2 regions of the Desulfosporosinus meridiei DSM 13257 genome follow, and region 1 is predicted to be linked to the other one. Evidence: riboswitches for the same ligand, from Rfam matches in the RefSeq annotation. Region 1 holds a riboswitch; the other holds the start of a gene.
The links. Region 1 has a riboswitch for thiamine pyrophosphate ahead of DESMER_RS13015 (thiamine-binding protein). Riboswitches for the same ligand answer to the same signal wherever they lie in the genome.

Region 1 (7,392 bases):
ATAACCTATGAGTAAGGCTGTTCAAATCCATCTTCTCTTATGGGAGCCTTTCCTCCGGAAAAGCTTATGAATAAGCAGAGGAGCTCGAAAATCATGGTGAAGGGAATAAGCGAGCAGACACCGTAGATTAGCGCGGCCGAAATTAACAGTATTAAAGATCAGACCGGCAGAATGCTGCTTTACAGCTCCGTCGAGATCGGACGGCGCATGACGGAGGCTAAATCCATGGTCAATCATGGAGAATGGGGAAAGTGGAAATTCGGAATCGATTCCGAATTTGAGCTACACCCAAGGGATTATCCTCTGGGGAATTCCCGAGGAGAATACTCTCACCGCCAATCAAGGTGCAGTCACCAAAGTGCAAGGACTCTTCCTTACTAACAACGTGAGTTCATTTATTTAATATTGAAAGCTCCCCGCATAAGCTCATAAATTAACTCTTCAATTCCTTCTAAAGGACGAGGCTTCCTTGAACTTACCCAGTCGCTAATGGCAGCATCCAGAGTTCCGAAGAACATCTGCCGACCCACTTTTATATCCGCTAAAGTAATTTCTTCCTTTTGTACTCCTTCATTAAGAACTTGTTCAATTAAATGAAAGTACTCTCTTAAAGGCCCAGAAATAGCTTCTCGAATTTTTGGGTCAGATTGTCTTAACTCAATCTGCGTAACTATTGCCAAAGATCGATTTTCCTGCATGTATTTAAAATGAGTCCGAATTAAACAAAATAAGCGTTCTTTAGTTGTCGTACATTGCGCTATTGATTGTTGGATCTCACGAATAAAATTCCCCATACGATCCGAAAAAAGGCTAACCAAAATATCTTCCTTATTCTTAAAATATAAATAAATAGTTCCGTCTGCTACTCCAGCCAGTTTGGCAATTTTAGATACTTGGCAAGTAAAATAGCCGTATTCCGCAAAAGCCTCCGTGGCCGCATCCAGTATAGCATGATATTTCTCCTCACGGGGCTTAATCATCAAATCATAAACTCCCTTCATCTAGACCTTCAAATAGTTTAGATAAATTTAATTTCTATCCACTTGATATCATATCATATATTTAATTTTCCTACATCATCTTCCGAAACATCCACTTCTTGTAAGTGGATGTCCTTATTCTAGCTTCAGTAGGGCTAGACTCCCTACTGAAGTCTCGACGTTCAGCTTTAGCAGAACAAGTTCACTTACCGTAAACTTGATTTAGCATTGTCTGGCCTTTATCAGTCAGTCCCCAAAAAGTAAATGTTTCTGGTGAATGGAAGCCACAATCTTCACAGTGCCCACTGCAGCGATTCATTCCACAACTCGGGCTGCATGCTTGGCCAAAGATTTCTCGACAAATATATCCCATGTGTTCCATCTGTTCTAAAGCGCTTTCAATTTCCTTTAAGGAATAGCCTACCTCAAGTGCAAGCTGTGACATTGATAAGGTAGCTTCTTTACGAGACAAAACTTTCAAAATATCTGTAAGCAATCCGATTCACTCCCCAGGGTTTTTTCAATCACTGGATGCCAAGAAACATTCCGATATGGAGAATAAGCCAACCCACTATAAAACTAAGTAAAAGGTTATAGGCAACGCCAAAACTTGTCCAACCAATACTATGTGACTCTTTATAGGTCGTTACAACAGAAGCCAGACAAGGGATATACAGCATATAGACAACTAAAAAAGTATATGCTCCTAATGGAGTCATAGCTCCGGTCATGGCTTGGGCAATCGACTGGGATGCATCTGCAGCAACACCATATAGAATTCCTAAGGTTGAGAGAGTTGTTTCTTTAGCGGTAAAGCCAAACACAATCGCCACCATAATCCTCCAGTCAAATCCTAAGGGTTGTCCAATAACGGCCAGCCATCCTCCCATCTTACCTGCCCATGTCTCATCCATAGGGACTCCCTGGGGATAGGAACTTAAGACCCAAACCACAATTGAAGCAACTAAAATAAACGTCCACGCCCTTCTTAGGAAGGAATAGGTTTTTTGCCAGGTGGGCAATAAAATATTGCGCAGAGTAGGAATGTGGTATAAGGGAAGTTCCATAACAAAGGCTGAGCGTTCCCTTTGTTTAACGACTCTTCTTAATAAGATTGCTGAGAACATGACTAGAATCATGCTTAAAGATAAAAGACTAATCATAATAACGGCACCCATAGATCCTGGAAAAAAGGCTGCCACAACAGCACTCATTACACCTAAGCGCGGAACACAGGGAATCAATGGGTTAATTAACATGGTAATCAAGCGATCTTTAGGATCTTCTAAAGTTCTTGTTGCCATAATGCCCGGTACATTACAGCCAAACCCGGACACCAAGGAGAAAAATGATTTTCCATGGAGTCCCATGAGCTGCATAAACCGATCTCCTAAAAATGCAGCCCGTGCTAAATAGCCACTATCTTGCATTAAAGAGAAAAAAGCAAAGAATATTGCAATTTGAGGAACAAAAGCCAGAACTGCACCAACTCCAGCGAAAATTCCATCTCGCACTAAACTTTGAATAGCAACAGGAATCTGCACCTTCTGCATCAGACCTACAATCATATCTGCGGCCCAAGCCATTCCATCTGACACAGCACCACCTAAAGGTGCACTTGCAACAAAGGAAAACCAAAATACTACAGACAATATTATCAACATAATTGGATAACCCCATAGCGGAGATAATATCCATTCATCCAGTCTATCCGTCCAAGTGCGTTTTATCGGGCCCTCGTGTATCTTGAATTCTGGCAGGATCTTAGAAATATATTGGTACTTGGCATCCGCTATGGTCATTTCAAATTGATCTTTGCTCCACCCTTCAACTTCATAAGCCTGGAGCAAATCTTCTCCAGGCAAGGTATCCGTATCTTGCAGTACGTATTTTATAGAATCTCCTGAGTCACAGCAGGAATCATTATTCTTCGACCCTTTGGATGTCTGAGGTATACTCCTCCAGGTCTGTCCAATTTCCGAATCCCGTTCTAAACGTTTAATAGCCAACCAACGCAAGGGATACTTTGTCGCCCAGATTGTATCCGCTAATAAATGCTCCATTGCTTGAATCCGTCTTTCAAGTTCCTCTGGATAAGGAACCTCATCCCTTACAGGATCTTTTTTAAGCTTTCCCACTCGGATTGCCTCAGACAAGAATTCTTCGACTCCTTGTTCTTTGGCAGCAATGATTTCAACAACTGGCACATTTAAGACCTGGGCTAATTTATTAGAAAGTATTTTTATGCCTGCAGAATCAGCTAAATCCATCATGTTTAAACCGATTACAACTCTTGGCGCTAGCTCAAGAATCTGAAGAACTAAGTAAAGGTTTCGTTCAATATTTGAAGCGTCAACCAAAGCCATAACGACATCTGGTTTTTCGCGCAGAATATACTCACGCGTAACAATCTCTTCCTGAGAATATGCGGTTAGACTATAAGTACCCGGAAGATCAATCAGTTCAATTTGTTCATTGGCCCTCTGAATTACTCCTGATTTTCGTTCTACAGTTTTTCCCGCCCAATTTCCTACTTGTTGATTTGATCCAGTCAAAGCATTAAAAACTGTACTCTTCCCAACATTAGGATTACCCATAAGAGCTATTTTCATGACTCCACCGCCTCCTCTCTACGCAACACAAAAATTATGTCCTAGCGGCACCTCTATACGCACAATAACAATAATGCGGTTTTATTAACAATCGATATCATATAAAAATTAAATAATCAGAGCCTGATAGATGCTAAATCCGGGCAATTTTAGTAGAACTCGGCTAACGACTTGCTAACGATGGTTCCAGAAGATTTTGCTCAGGTACAGAAACTATTATCTTAGCACATTCCCCACGGCGCATAGCTAAATAATACCCTTTTAAACGAATCTGAAGCGGGCCACCAAATGGAGCACAACGTACAACTTCTATTTCTACTCCCGGGACAATTCCCATATCCATCATTCTTCGGCGCAACGCACCTCCGCCCTCAATATGCTCAACACGCGCCCATTCCCCAGGTTTTACATCCTGTAAAAAGCGTTCCATCAGTTCCCCCCCTTTATCAAAACGATAACCATTCTCAGGCCTAGTTGAAAATATAACTGAGAATACATCTCACTTCATTTACAGAATACTATTCATTTAAAACCCTGTCAATAATAAAATTCGAATTGCCTAGGGCGGTTCCTAACAACAACACATCGACCATTGCACCAACGCGTAAAGACATGATATACTTAAAGTAGTATTATATGGTAACAGGGGAGCTGGAGTTACTGGCTGAGAGGGACTATTGTCCGACCCTTAACCTGATCTGGGTAATGCCAGCGTAGGGAGCAGAGATAAGAACACGCCGCATTATTATTTGCGGTGTTTTTTTATATATTTCAACCAAATTAATAGGGAGGAAAGATTATGGCAAATATTATTATGGCTCTCCAAGTTGTTCCCAAAGTTGAAGAATCACGCATCTATGAAGTTGTGGACGAGGCCATTAAAGTAATTGCAAAGAGTGGAGTCACTTACGAAGTCGGCCCAATGGAAACTACTATGGAAGGAGAGCCTGACCAACTCTGGGCAATTATTAAAGAGGCTCAAGAAGCTTGCATTCGGGCTGGCGCATCCAGAGTAATGTCCTATATCAAGATGGATTACGTCCCTACAGGCTCTACAATCGGCGAAAAAATTGATAAGTACCGCACCAAATAGATGATCAAAAAGAAGTGGAAAGATAGAATTCCTTCACTGCTATTCTTCCTCTTTCTTCTCGGGATGTGGCAGTTCCTTACTATCGCCGCTCAAATCCCCCTTTGGATTCTTCCTACTCCTTCACAAATCGCTCAAGCCCTATGGGAAACACGCCAACTCTTATGGATGCATACTCTAACGACATTACTGGAAACAACTGTTGGGTTCCTTCTCGCCGTTATCTTCAGTCTAATAACCGCTGGTATTATGGTTTTATCCCCTTGGATTAAACGACTTATTTATCCGTTTTTGATTATATCTCAGACCGTTCCACTGATAGCCGTAGCCCCCCTACTAATTCTTTGGCTGGGATATGGCCTCGCCCCCAAAATTATTATCATTATTATCGTTTGTTTTTTCCCAATCACGATTAGCCTTATTGAAGGATTAGAATTGACTGATCGGGACCTACTTAATCTCTTGAAAAGTATGGGGGCCACACGTTGGCAAATCTTTTACATTGTTCGCTGGCCTCATGCCCTGCCTTCATTTTTCTCAGGCCTTAAAATCGCCGCAACTTACAGCGTCATGGGAGCTGTTATTGGGGAATGGCTTGGTTCTAGCTCCGGTTTAGGGGTATATCTGACCCGCTCGTCCCATTCGTTTTTGACAGATCGTGTATTCGCAGTAATTTTCACCATTACCCTATTAAGTTTTGTTTACTTTACACTTATCTCTGCTCTTGCTCGAATTGCCTTGCCCTGGATCGCTAAAGATCCGGACGATAATCTTAACTAGCAGGTATTTTTCATCAAGCTAGAATTTATTGGAAAGGACTTCTATATGAAAAAATTACTTTCTTTATTAATAATCTCTCTTTTACTGTTTGGATGCAGTGCAAATCCTTCAACAACTGATTCCTCTAAAGTAGAATCAACCACTGAAGTAACTCTTATGCTCGATTGGACTCCTAATACAAATCATACGGGTATCTTTGTAGCAAAAGACAAGGGGTACTTTGCAGAAGAAGGGCTAGCTGTCAAAATCCTGGAACCTTCCAGTTCCGGAAATGTTGAGCAGCTAGTTGCTGCAGGCAAATCAGACTTTGGAATTAGTCAACAAGAACAAGTTACTACGGCACGAGCTAATGAGGTTCCGATTGTCTCCTTAGCGGCAATAATTCAACATAACACCTCCGGGTTCGCATCTCCAACCATGAAAAACATCCATAATGCTAAAGACTTCGAGGGTAAGACCTACGGTGGGTGGGGACTCCCATCTGAAGACGCTATTTTAAAAGCACTCATGGAAAAGGACAAGGCTGATTTCTCAAAGATAAAGATGATTAATATTGGTGAAGCCGATCAACTAACCTCCTTAACAAAGGATATAGATTTGACTTGGATTTTTTATGGTTGGACAGGGATAGAAGCAGAATTACGCCAACAACCATTAGACATGCTTTGGCTAAAAGACGTCGATCCTGCTCTAGATTTTTATACTCCTGTTGTAATTACCAACGAAGCTACCATCAAATCTCAACCGGAGCTCGTAGGAAAATTTATGAAAGCTGTAAGCGCCGGGTATCAGTTTGCCATTAAAAATCCGGCCGAATCCGCCGAAATCCTAATAAAAAATGCACCTGAAGCAAATCCTGAGCTTATTCGCAAAAGCCAAGCATGGCTCAGTCCTCAATATCAGGCAGACGCTACTCGTTGGGGAGAACAGAAAACTCAGGTTTGGGAAAGTTATGCAAAGTGGCTTGTCGAGAGGGATTTATTACCACAAATGATCGATCCCGCCAAAGCCTACACTAACGATTTTCTACCTAATTCTTAGGGGGAAGAAGATGGGACTTACTCTTCAAGGTCTTTCGAAATCATATTATAACCCCCATCTTGATCGTCAAATGAAGATCATTAATTCTCTAAGTTTTGAGATAGAGACAGGTTCTTTTGTTTCTTTGATTGGTCCTTCGGGATGTGGAAAAAGTACGATATGCAATCTTATAGCAGGTATTGAAAGCCCCGATTGTGGCCAAATAATGCTGGACAGCTCCTTAATAAACGGCCTTTCCGGGAATATCGGCTACATGCCTCAAAAGGATTTGCTTTTACCCTGGCGTACTCTTCTAGAAAATGTTCTTCTGGGATGTGAGATACAGCATCAAGACAAACATAATGCGCTAGAGGAAGCTCATAAATGGTTAAACCAATTCGGACTTGCATCCTTCTCAAACCATTACCCCCATCAATTATCAGGTGGGATGCGTCAACGGGGTGCTTTGTTGAGAACAATTCTATTTGGCAAAAAAACTTTGCTGCTTGATGAACCTTTTGGAGCCCTAGATGCCTTAACCCGCCAGGAAATACAACGCTGGCTGTCATCTATCTGGAACCAAACACGCCATACAGTTTTGTTCATAACCCATGATATCGACGAGGCTATACTTCTTTCCGACAAAATAATTGTTTTGAGTCAACAGCCGGCCTGTGTTCTCCAAACATTGACTGTCCCCTTTCCTCAACCTCGTGATTCGGATGTATTACTTTCAAGTGCGTCGTTAGACCTTAAAAAAGAGCTATTGAATTTACTAATCAAGTGAACTCATGACCCTGACCCATTAACCTGAAAAACCAAAGGCTTTGATCAAATATGACCAAGCGCCTTTGGTTTTTAAATTTATCCGGTCTATATTAAGAAACTATCTCTTCAAACGGTTTCATTG
Region 2 (7,392 bases), 930 kb from region 1:
TTTAACAGGAATAACACCGGAAAAGCTTGAAAAATCCCCAGCGGCCAGAATACCCCTTCCCGATTTTGTCATAACCTGTAACAACATTTGTAACACCTTGCTTAAGTGGTATGAGAATCTTGCCGTTGAATTAAATATTCCTTGCATCATCATTGATGTTCCCTTTAATCATACAATGCCCATTCCACAGTATGCCAAGGATTATATTGCGGAACAGTTTAAGGAAGCTATTACTCAGCTTGAGGAAATTTGCGGCAAGAAATTCGACTATGACAAATTTTTAAAAGTACAGGAACAAACCCAACGTTCTGTTGCCCAATGGAATAGAATCGCTGCTTTGTCATCACATAAACCATCCCCTTTAAATGGTTTTGATCTTTTCAACTATATGGCCCTGATCGTTTGTGCAAGGAGTAAAGACTACGCAGAAATTACCTTTAAAAAGTTTGCTGATGAACTTGAAGAAAATCTTAATAAGGGTATCTTCGCCTTTAAAGGAAATGAACAAAAGCGGGTAACTTGGGAAGGCATAGCTGTTTGGCCGCACCTGGGACATACATTTAAAGGCTTAAAGAATCTTGGCAATATAATGACAGGTTCAGCCTATCCGGGTCTGTGGAATGTTAGTTATACACCAGGTGATATGAGTTCAATGGCGGAAGCTTATACTAGAATTTATATCAATACTTGTCTTGATAATAAAGTTAAGGTTCTTAGTGACGTAATTAGTGGCGGAAAGTGTGACGGTGTTATTTATCATCAGAACAGAAGCTGTAAGCTCATGAGTTTTCTGAATGTAGAAACTGCTGATATCCTCCAAAAAGAAAATGGTTTACCCTATGTAAGCTTTGATGGAGACCAAACTGATCCTCGTAACTTTTCTCCTGCCCAGTTTGACACACGTATCCAGGCCTTAGATGAAATGATGAAGCAGAATAAGGAGGGAGTTTCCAATGAGTAGAATTGAAACTATTATTAGTGAATTATCTTCAATTTCAAATAATCCCCGCAAGGCTATGGAAGATTATAAAAAAGAAACCGGTAAAGGGTCGGTAGGGGTTATGCCTTATTATGCCCCTGAAGAAATAATTCATGCTGCTGGTTTTCTTCCCGTAGGTATTTGGGGAGGACAAAAGAGTATTTCAAAAGCCCGTGCCTATTTACCTCCCTTTGCTTGTTCAATTATGCAATCAGTTATGGAAATGCAGCTTGAAGGGGTATATGACGATTTAGAAGCAGTACTTTTCCCCGTTCCTTGTGACACTTTAAAATGTCTCAGCCAAAAATGGAAAGGAACATCACCTGTCATCGTATTTACTCATCCTCAAAACAGAAAACTCGAAGCAGCCAATAAGTTTCTTGCTGAGGAATATCGACTTGTTCGTGAAAAGCTGGAAACAATATTGAATGTAAAGATTACTGATGAAGCACTCAACCAAAGTATTGAAACTTATAACGAAAATCGTAAAGTAATGCGTGAATTTACGGACCTAGCTGCTAATTATCCTCAGATTATTGATCCCAGAATACGTCATGCAATTATAAAAGCTAGATTTTTTATGGAAAAATCTAAACATACCGCTATGGTAAAAGAATTGAATTCAGAGCTTAAATCGTTACCTGTTGAAGCCTTTACAGGTAAAAAGGTTGTTTTAACAGGAATTATGGCTGAACCCAATGAAGTATTAGACATTTTAAAAGATAACGGTTTTGCTGTTGTGGCAGACGACCTGGCCCAGGAATCCAGACTGTTCAGAAATGATGTTCCGTCAGGTACAGACCCACTATATCGATTGGCTAAATGGTGGCAAGAATTCGATGGTTGTTCTCTTGCTACAGATGCGAAAAAATCAAGAGGCCCCATGCTGATGGAGATGGTTAAAGGGTCTAAGGCCGATGCAGTTGTGGTTTGCATGATGAAGTTCTGTGACCCTGAAGAATTTGACTATCCAATCTACTATAGACAGTTTGAAGAAGCTGGAATTAAGAGCCTATTTATAGAAATTGACCTGGAAACAACATCCTTTGAACAGACTAAAACCAGAGTTCAAAGTTTTAGTGAAATGCTGTGATTTCTAAGTTAGTGTTATGTAATATCTCTTGTTGCTTATTTGTAGCATGACTTGGTGGGAAGAGGTAGTATAGTATTTGCGCCCCTTCCCACTTTGTTTGTTCAGCAGAGAATTATAGTAACTTTATTGAAGTTTCGCGTAAATTGATTATTTTAAATCAAGTGGTCTGACAGGCGTGCCATATTCGAAGCGTTATAAAGGAGGTATAAGGATGTTAGCTCGTGAAGTCTTGGAAGAACTTGTTCGAGTGCTCGGTCGTGAAAATGTCCTCACAGAGCAGGAAGACTTATTGACCTATGCTTATGACGCAACTGCGGCGATGAAACATCATAAGCCGGATGTTGTGGTTGCACCTCTATCGACAGAACAGGTGGCAGATGTCGTGAAAATCGCCCTGCGTTACCATGTCCCTATTTATACACGTGGTTCCGGAACGAACCTTAGTGGGGGAACTATTCCCGTTGAAGGGGGTATGGTTCTCTCCATGCTCCACCTCAACAAAATTCTGGAAGTAGACCAGGATAATTTAACGGCAACCGTTCAACCTGGGGTGATCATTCAGGCTCTCAATGATGAAGCGGCTAAACACGGCTTGTTGTATCCGCCGGATCCCGGTACAGTTACCACAGCAACTATGGGTGGCTCCGTTTCGGAGTGTTCGGGTGGATTGCGTGGTCTGAAATACGGTGTAACCAAACATTATATTATGGGCTTGCAAATGGTCTTGGCGAATGGAGAAGTCACTCGTTGGGGAGGAAAAACAGTAAAGAACGTGACAGGGTATGATTTAGTGGCTCTCTTTACCGGGGCTGAAGGAACCTTGGGGATTATCACTGAAATAATCGTCAAACTCATTCCGGCACCGGAAGCACGTAAGAGCATGTTAGCCGTCTTTGACGACGTTGATAAAGCTGGGAGGGCCATCGCAGCCATTATTCGCAATAAAGTTATTCCGGCCACACTGGAGATCTTGGATAATGTGACGATTCAGACCGTGGAAAACTTTGTGCATGCGGGACTCCCCATGGACGCGGAAGCAGTTCTCTTATGTGAAGTGGACGGCTACAAGGAAGTTGTCCAACGGGAAGCTGTATTGGTGGAACGAATTATGAACGAGGAAGGAGCTGTTCAATTAAAAATAGCTAAAGATGATAAAGAGCGCGACCTTTTGTGGTTGGCTCGTCGCAGCGCCTTGCCAGCCCTTGCTCAAAAACGACCGACCACCGTACTTGAAGATGCCACCGTTCCCCGGAGTAAAATTCCGGATATGCTTAAAGCAATCCGCAGAATTGCAACCAAACATAATCTGCAAATTGCTACCTTCGGGCATGCAGGAGACGGAAATCTGCATCCCACAATTATTACAGATGAACGCGACGCTGAAGAAATGAAAAGAGTCCACCTAGCAGTGGACGAGATTTTCGAAACGGCGCTAGCCCTGGGAGGAACTCTTTCCGGTGAACATGGGATTGGTATCGCCAAAATGAAATATCTTAACAGGGAATTTGGAGAAGCAGGTGTGGCGGCCTTGAAGCGCATTAAAGAAGCCCTGGACCCCAACTATTTGTTGAACCCTGGGAAGATTGTAAGGAGGGACTGATCGTGTCCGTATATGATTCACTGGATTCGATTACCGAAGAACTCCATAAATGTATGAAATGCGGAAATTGCATGGCAGTATGCCCCATTTACAAGGAAACACGCCAGGAAGTGGGAGTTGCCAGGGGAAAGATTAGTTTAGCAGAATACATTCTCTCGGGCGAAACAGAGATGACTAAGGGAATGGGGAACCGTTTTTCCCTTTGTACGACCTGTATGGCTTGTAATACCAACTGTCCCTGTGGGGTTCGGTTTGACAAAATTATTCTGGCAGCAAGAGCGGAAGCCGTCCGTAAAAAAGGGCTGCAGTCGGCCAAAAAAATTGCCTTCACTGCCTTGAAGATGCAGCGAGTGTTTGATTTCGGGATGAAGGCGGGAAGTATCTTCCAGGGTGTTGCCTTAAAAAACATACCGAATCGACACAGCAAATTAGCACGTATGCGCGTGGATGTGGGGATAGGTAAGGAGAAAGTCTTCCCCATGTTGGCCAAGAAGACTTTGCGTTCCGAGTTCCCTGAAGTGATTAAGGTTAAAAACCCCAAGATGAGAGTTGGGTTCTTCACGGGTTGTATGATCAACTATTTTTACACGGACATCGGCAGAGCGGTGATCGCGGTGCTTAAGGAAAATGACATCGAAGTAGTCATTCCTAAGTCCCAGGCTTGTTGTGGTATCCCAGCCTCGGTCAATGGGGATGTGGCTTCAGCACGTACCTTAGCCAAACGCAATTTGCGGGCCTTTGAGAGAATGGGGGCAGATGCCTTAGTTGTCGCCTGTTCTTCTGGTGGTACTGCTTGGAAGCATGTTTTTGGAGAGCTGCTGGAAAATGATCAAGAACTTAAAGCCTTGGCGGATAAATGGGCCAAAAAATCCTACGATATTTCTGAGTTCCTGATTCATCAAGTTCCCTTTAAGAAAGAAGGTTTGGGTCGAGTAGCGCGAAAAGTGACATATCACGAACCTTGTCACTTAAACCGTGGACAGGGAATTAGTAAAGAACCGCGGGAAATTTTAAAGAGCATTCCCGGTGTAGAATTGATTGAAATGAAAGAGCCGGGTCGTTGTTGTGGTATGGCTGGATCATTCAGCCTGGTACACCCGGATCTCTCCGGACAAATTTCTGATCGTAAAACAGCAGATATCCAGACCACCAAAACTGATACAGTAGCAACGGGTTGTCCGGCTTGTCGGTTGCAGCTGCAAAGCGGGGTCGAAAATGCTGGATTTGACGAAGAAGTATTGCATACAGTTCAAATTTTGGCTGAGTCTTATCGAGTCGGAAGGAAGAACTAAAACGTTCTAAATAGTTGGAATGATGGAAACGCTTTAAATAAGTGTTTCCATGTTTTTTGGTGCGCCTTCAAGGAACTGAGTATTGAAGCCGATGCCGCCAATAAGCGACGGGACGACGGTCTGTCAGCACAAATGTCGATGGTAAACAAAACATCACCTCTAACTAAAAGCTTGACAGGGAAAGCAACAAGAGATAGTATATGAAAAAATTAAATAATTTTGCGGGGGGACTCTTAGGAGTTGAGAAGGTAGAACCTGACCCTTAGAACCTGTCAGTTAACACTGGCGTAGGGAAGCAAGCCACTATCAATTATGAAAAAGTGCTTTTCTTACTAAAGGAGAGCACTTTTTATTATTAAAACTGAATAAAATGCGGGGGGACTCTTAGGAGTTGAGAAGGTAAAACCTGACCCTTAGAACCTGTCAGTTAACACTGGCGTAGGGAAGCAATCTATTATCGATAATGAAAAAGTGCTTTTCTTGCTAAAGGGAAGCATTTTTTATTATAAAAACTGAGAAAGGAAGATATAAATGGATAATAAAGGGGAGATTCAAAACCAAATAATTCAGGCCGTAGAAACTGTAAGACGGACAAATCCTCTGGCAGGGTCGATCACCAACACAGTAACGATGAATTTTGTGGCTAATGCCCAGCTTGCCGTCGGAGGATCGGCGGCTATGGTTTATCTGCCTGATGAGGGTGAGTTTTTGGCAAAAGTCGGCGGAGCTGCCTACATAAACATGGGTACGCTTCTGCCCATATATGAGGAGACTTTACCACATACAGCCAAAGTCTTGTACGAAACGGGGAAGCCTTGGGTCCTGGATCCGGTGGCTATCGGTATCGGTGCCCTTAGAACTCAGCTGCTGCAGCAGTTTAAAGCTTATAAACCATCTGTGGTCAGAGGGAATGCCTCGGAAATTATCGCTTTGGCTGGTTTGTGGGGTTTGGACGGCGGTACGGAGGTATCCAATGTTCGCGGCGTTGACTCTAGGGATTCGGTCAATGCCGCCAAAGCTGGGGCTGTCGCGCTGGCTAAGTGGACTGGCGGGGCTGTTGCCGTGTCGGGCGAAACGGATTTAATAACCGACGGTGACCTCATAGTCTTCTCCCAGGGAGGGTCTCACTTTATGGAGAAAATTACTGGGTTTGGCTGTTCCTTAGGAGGAGTGACCGCAGTCTACGCAACGGTTGCCTCCCCTTTTATTGCTGCGCTTACTGCCGCTGGGGTTTACAATTTAGCGGGAAAACGGGCTGCAAATAAGGTGGACGCTCCCGGAAGTTTTCAAGTCCGGTTCCTGGATGAACTATATAAGGCAACGGCAGAGGATATTGCTAACAATCCATTGGAGATTGAGGCGGTTTAATCCATGAATACGGAAGTGCATTAAACTTAGTGCACTTATCCCACTGCTTAAAGTAGTGGGATAAGTGACAGTTAGAAGCGTACCTCTTAACCACATGTGAAATATCTATATGAAGGAGAAATAGCCATGAGAGAATATGCAACCCAGATGGAAGCGGCAAGAAAAGGAATTATCACCGCGGAACTGAAAATCGTAGCTAAAAAGGAGCTGATGACGGCAGAAGAGCTGATGCCATTAGTTGCAGCCGGGAAAGTAGTAATCTGTGCGAACAAAAAACATATATGTATCGACCCCCAGGGCGTGGGCTCAATGCTGAAAACAAAGATCAATGTAAACCTTGGTGTTTCGAGAGACTGCAAGGATTATGACATAGAAATGAAAAAAGTGCTGGAAGCCGTTAATATGGGTGCACATGCAATCATGGATTTGTCCTCACACGGAAATACCATTCCTTTTCGCAGAGAGCTTACCTCGAAATGCCCGGCTATGATCGGAACGGTGCCGGTCTATGATTCAGTTATCCACTATCAGAGAGACTTAAACACCCTGACAGCAAAAGATTTCATTGATGTAGTAAGACTTCATGCCGAGGATGGGGTTGATTTTGTCACCCTGCACTGCGGCATTACCAGAAAAACCATAGAACAGATAAAACAGCATCAAAGAAAAATGAACATTGTATCTAGGGGCGGCTCTCTGGTATTTGCCTGGATGTCTATGACAGGTGAAGAGAACCCTTTTTATGAATATTACGATGAAATTCTGGATATCTGCCGAGAATATGATGTGACTATCTCATTGGGAGATGCCTGCAGACCGGGATGCCTGGCAGATGCTTCGGATGTGTGTCAGATTGAGGAGCTTGTACGGCTGGGTGAGCTTACCAAAAGAGCCTGGGAAAAGGATGTCCAGGTAATGGTGGAGGGACCTGGACATATGCCGATTGATCAGATTGCTGCCAATATGAAGATCCAGCAGACCATCTGCGATGGAGCACCATTTTATGTCTTAGGACCGCTAGTAACGGATATTGCACCAGGCTATGACCATATCACCTCGG

Region 2: linked by a shared signal. The riboswitch ahead of thiM (hydroxyethylthiazole kinase) and the one ahead of DESMER_RS13015 (thiamine-binding protein) in region 1 are both predicted to bind thiamine pyrophosphate.

Annotation. Positions count from the first base shown of each region.
Region 1 covers NC_018515.1:2,833,089-2,840,480, forward strand. Annotated here, with positions in the region: partial or broken gene DESMER_RS23065 (DUF3102 domain-containing protein) at 127-319, shown strand; gene fadR (fatty acid metabolism transcriptional regulator FadR) at 396-980, opposite strand; gene DESMER_RS13000 (winged helix-turn-helix domain-containing protein) at 1,183-1,476, opposite strand; gene feoB (ferrous iron transport protein B) at 1,505-3,592, opposite strand; gene DESMER_RS13010 (FeoA family protein) at 3,756-4,022, opposite strand; TPP riboswitch at 4,227-4,329, shown strand; gene DESMER_RS13015 (thiamine-binding protein) at 4,392-4,685, shown strand; gene DESMER_RS13020 (ABC transporter permease) at 4,686-5,462, shown strand; gene DESMER_RS13025 (ABC transporter substrate-binding protein) at 5,508-6,503, shown strand; gene DESMER_RS13030 (ABC transporter ATP-binding protein) at 6,514-7,269, shown strand; gene DESMER_RS13035 (YczE/YyaS/YitT family protein) at 7,377-7,392, opposite strand, start outside.
Region 2 covers NC_018515.1:1,904,312-1,911,703, forward strand. Annotated here, with positions in the region: gene DESMER_RS08735 (2-hydroxyacyl-CoA dehydratase subunit D) at 1-961, shown strand, start outside; gene DESMER_RS08740 (2-hydroxyacyl-CoA dehydratase subunit D) at 954-2,072, shown strand; gene DESMER_RS08745 (FAD-binding oxidoreductase) at 2,284-3,672, shown strand; gene DESMER_RS08750 ((Fe-S)-binding protein) at 3,675-4,964, shown strand; TPP riboswitch at 5,178-5,276, shown strand; TPP riboswitch at 5,329-5,427, shown strand; gene thiM (hydroxyethylthiazole kinase) at 5,496-6,332, shown strand; gene thiC (phosphomethylpyrimidine synthase ThiC) at 6,459-7,392, shown strand, end outside.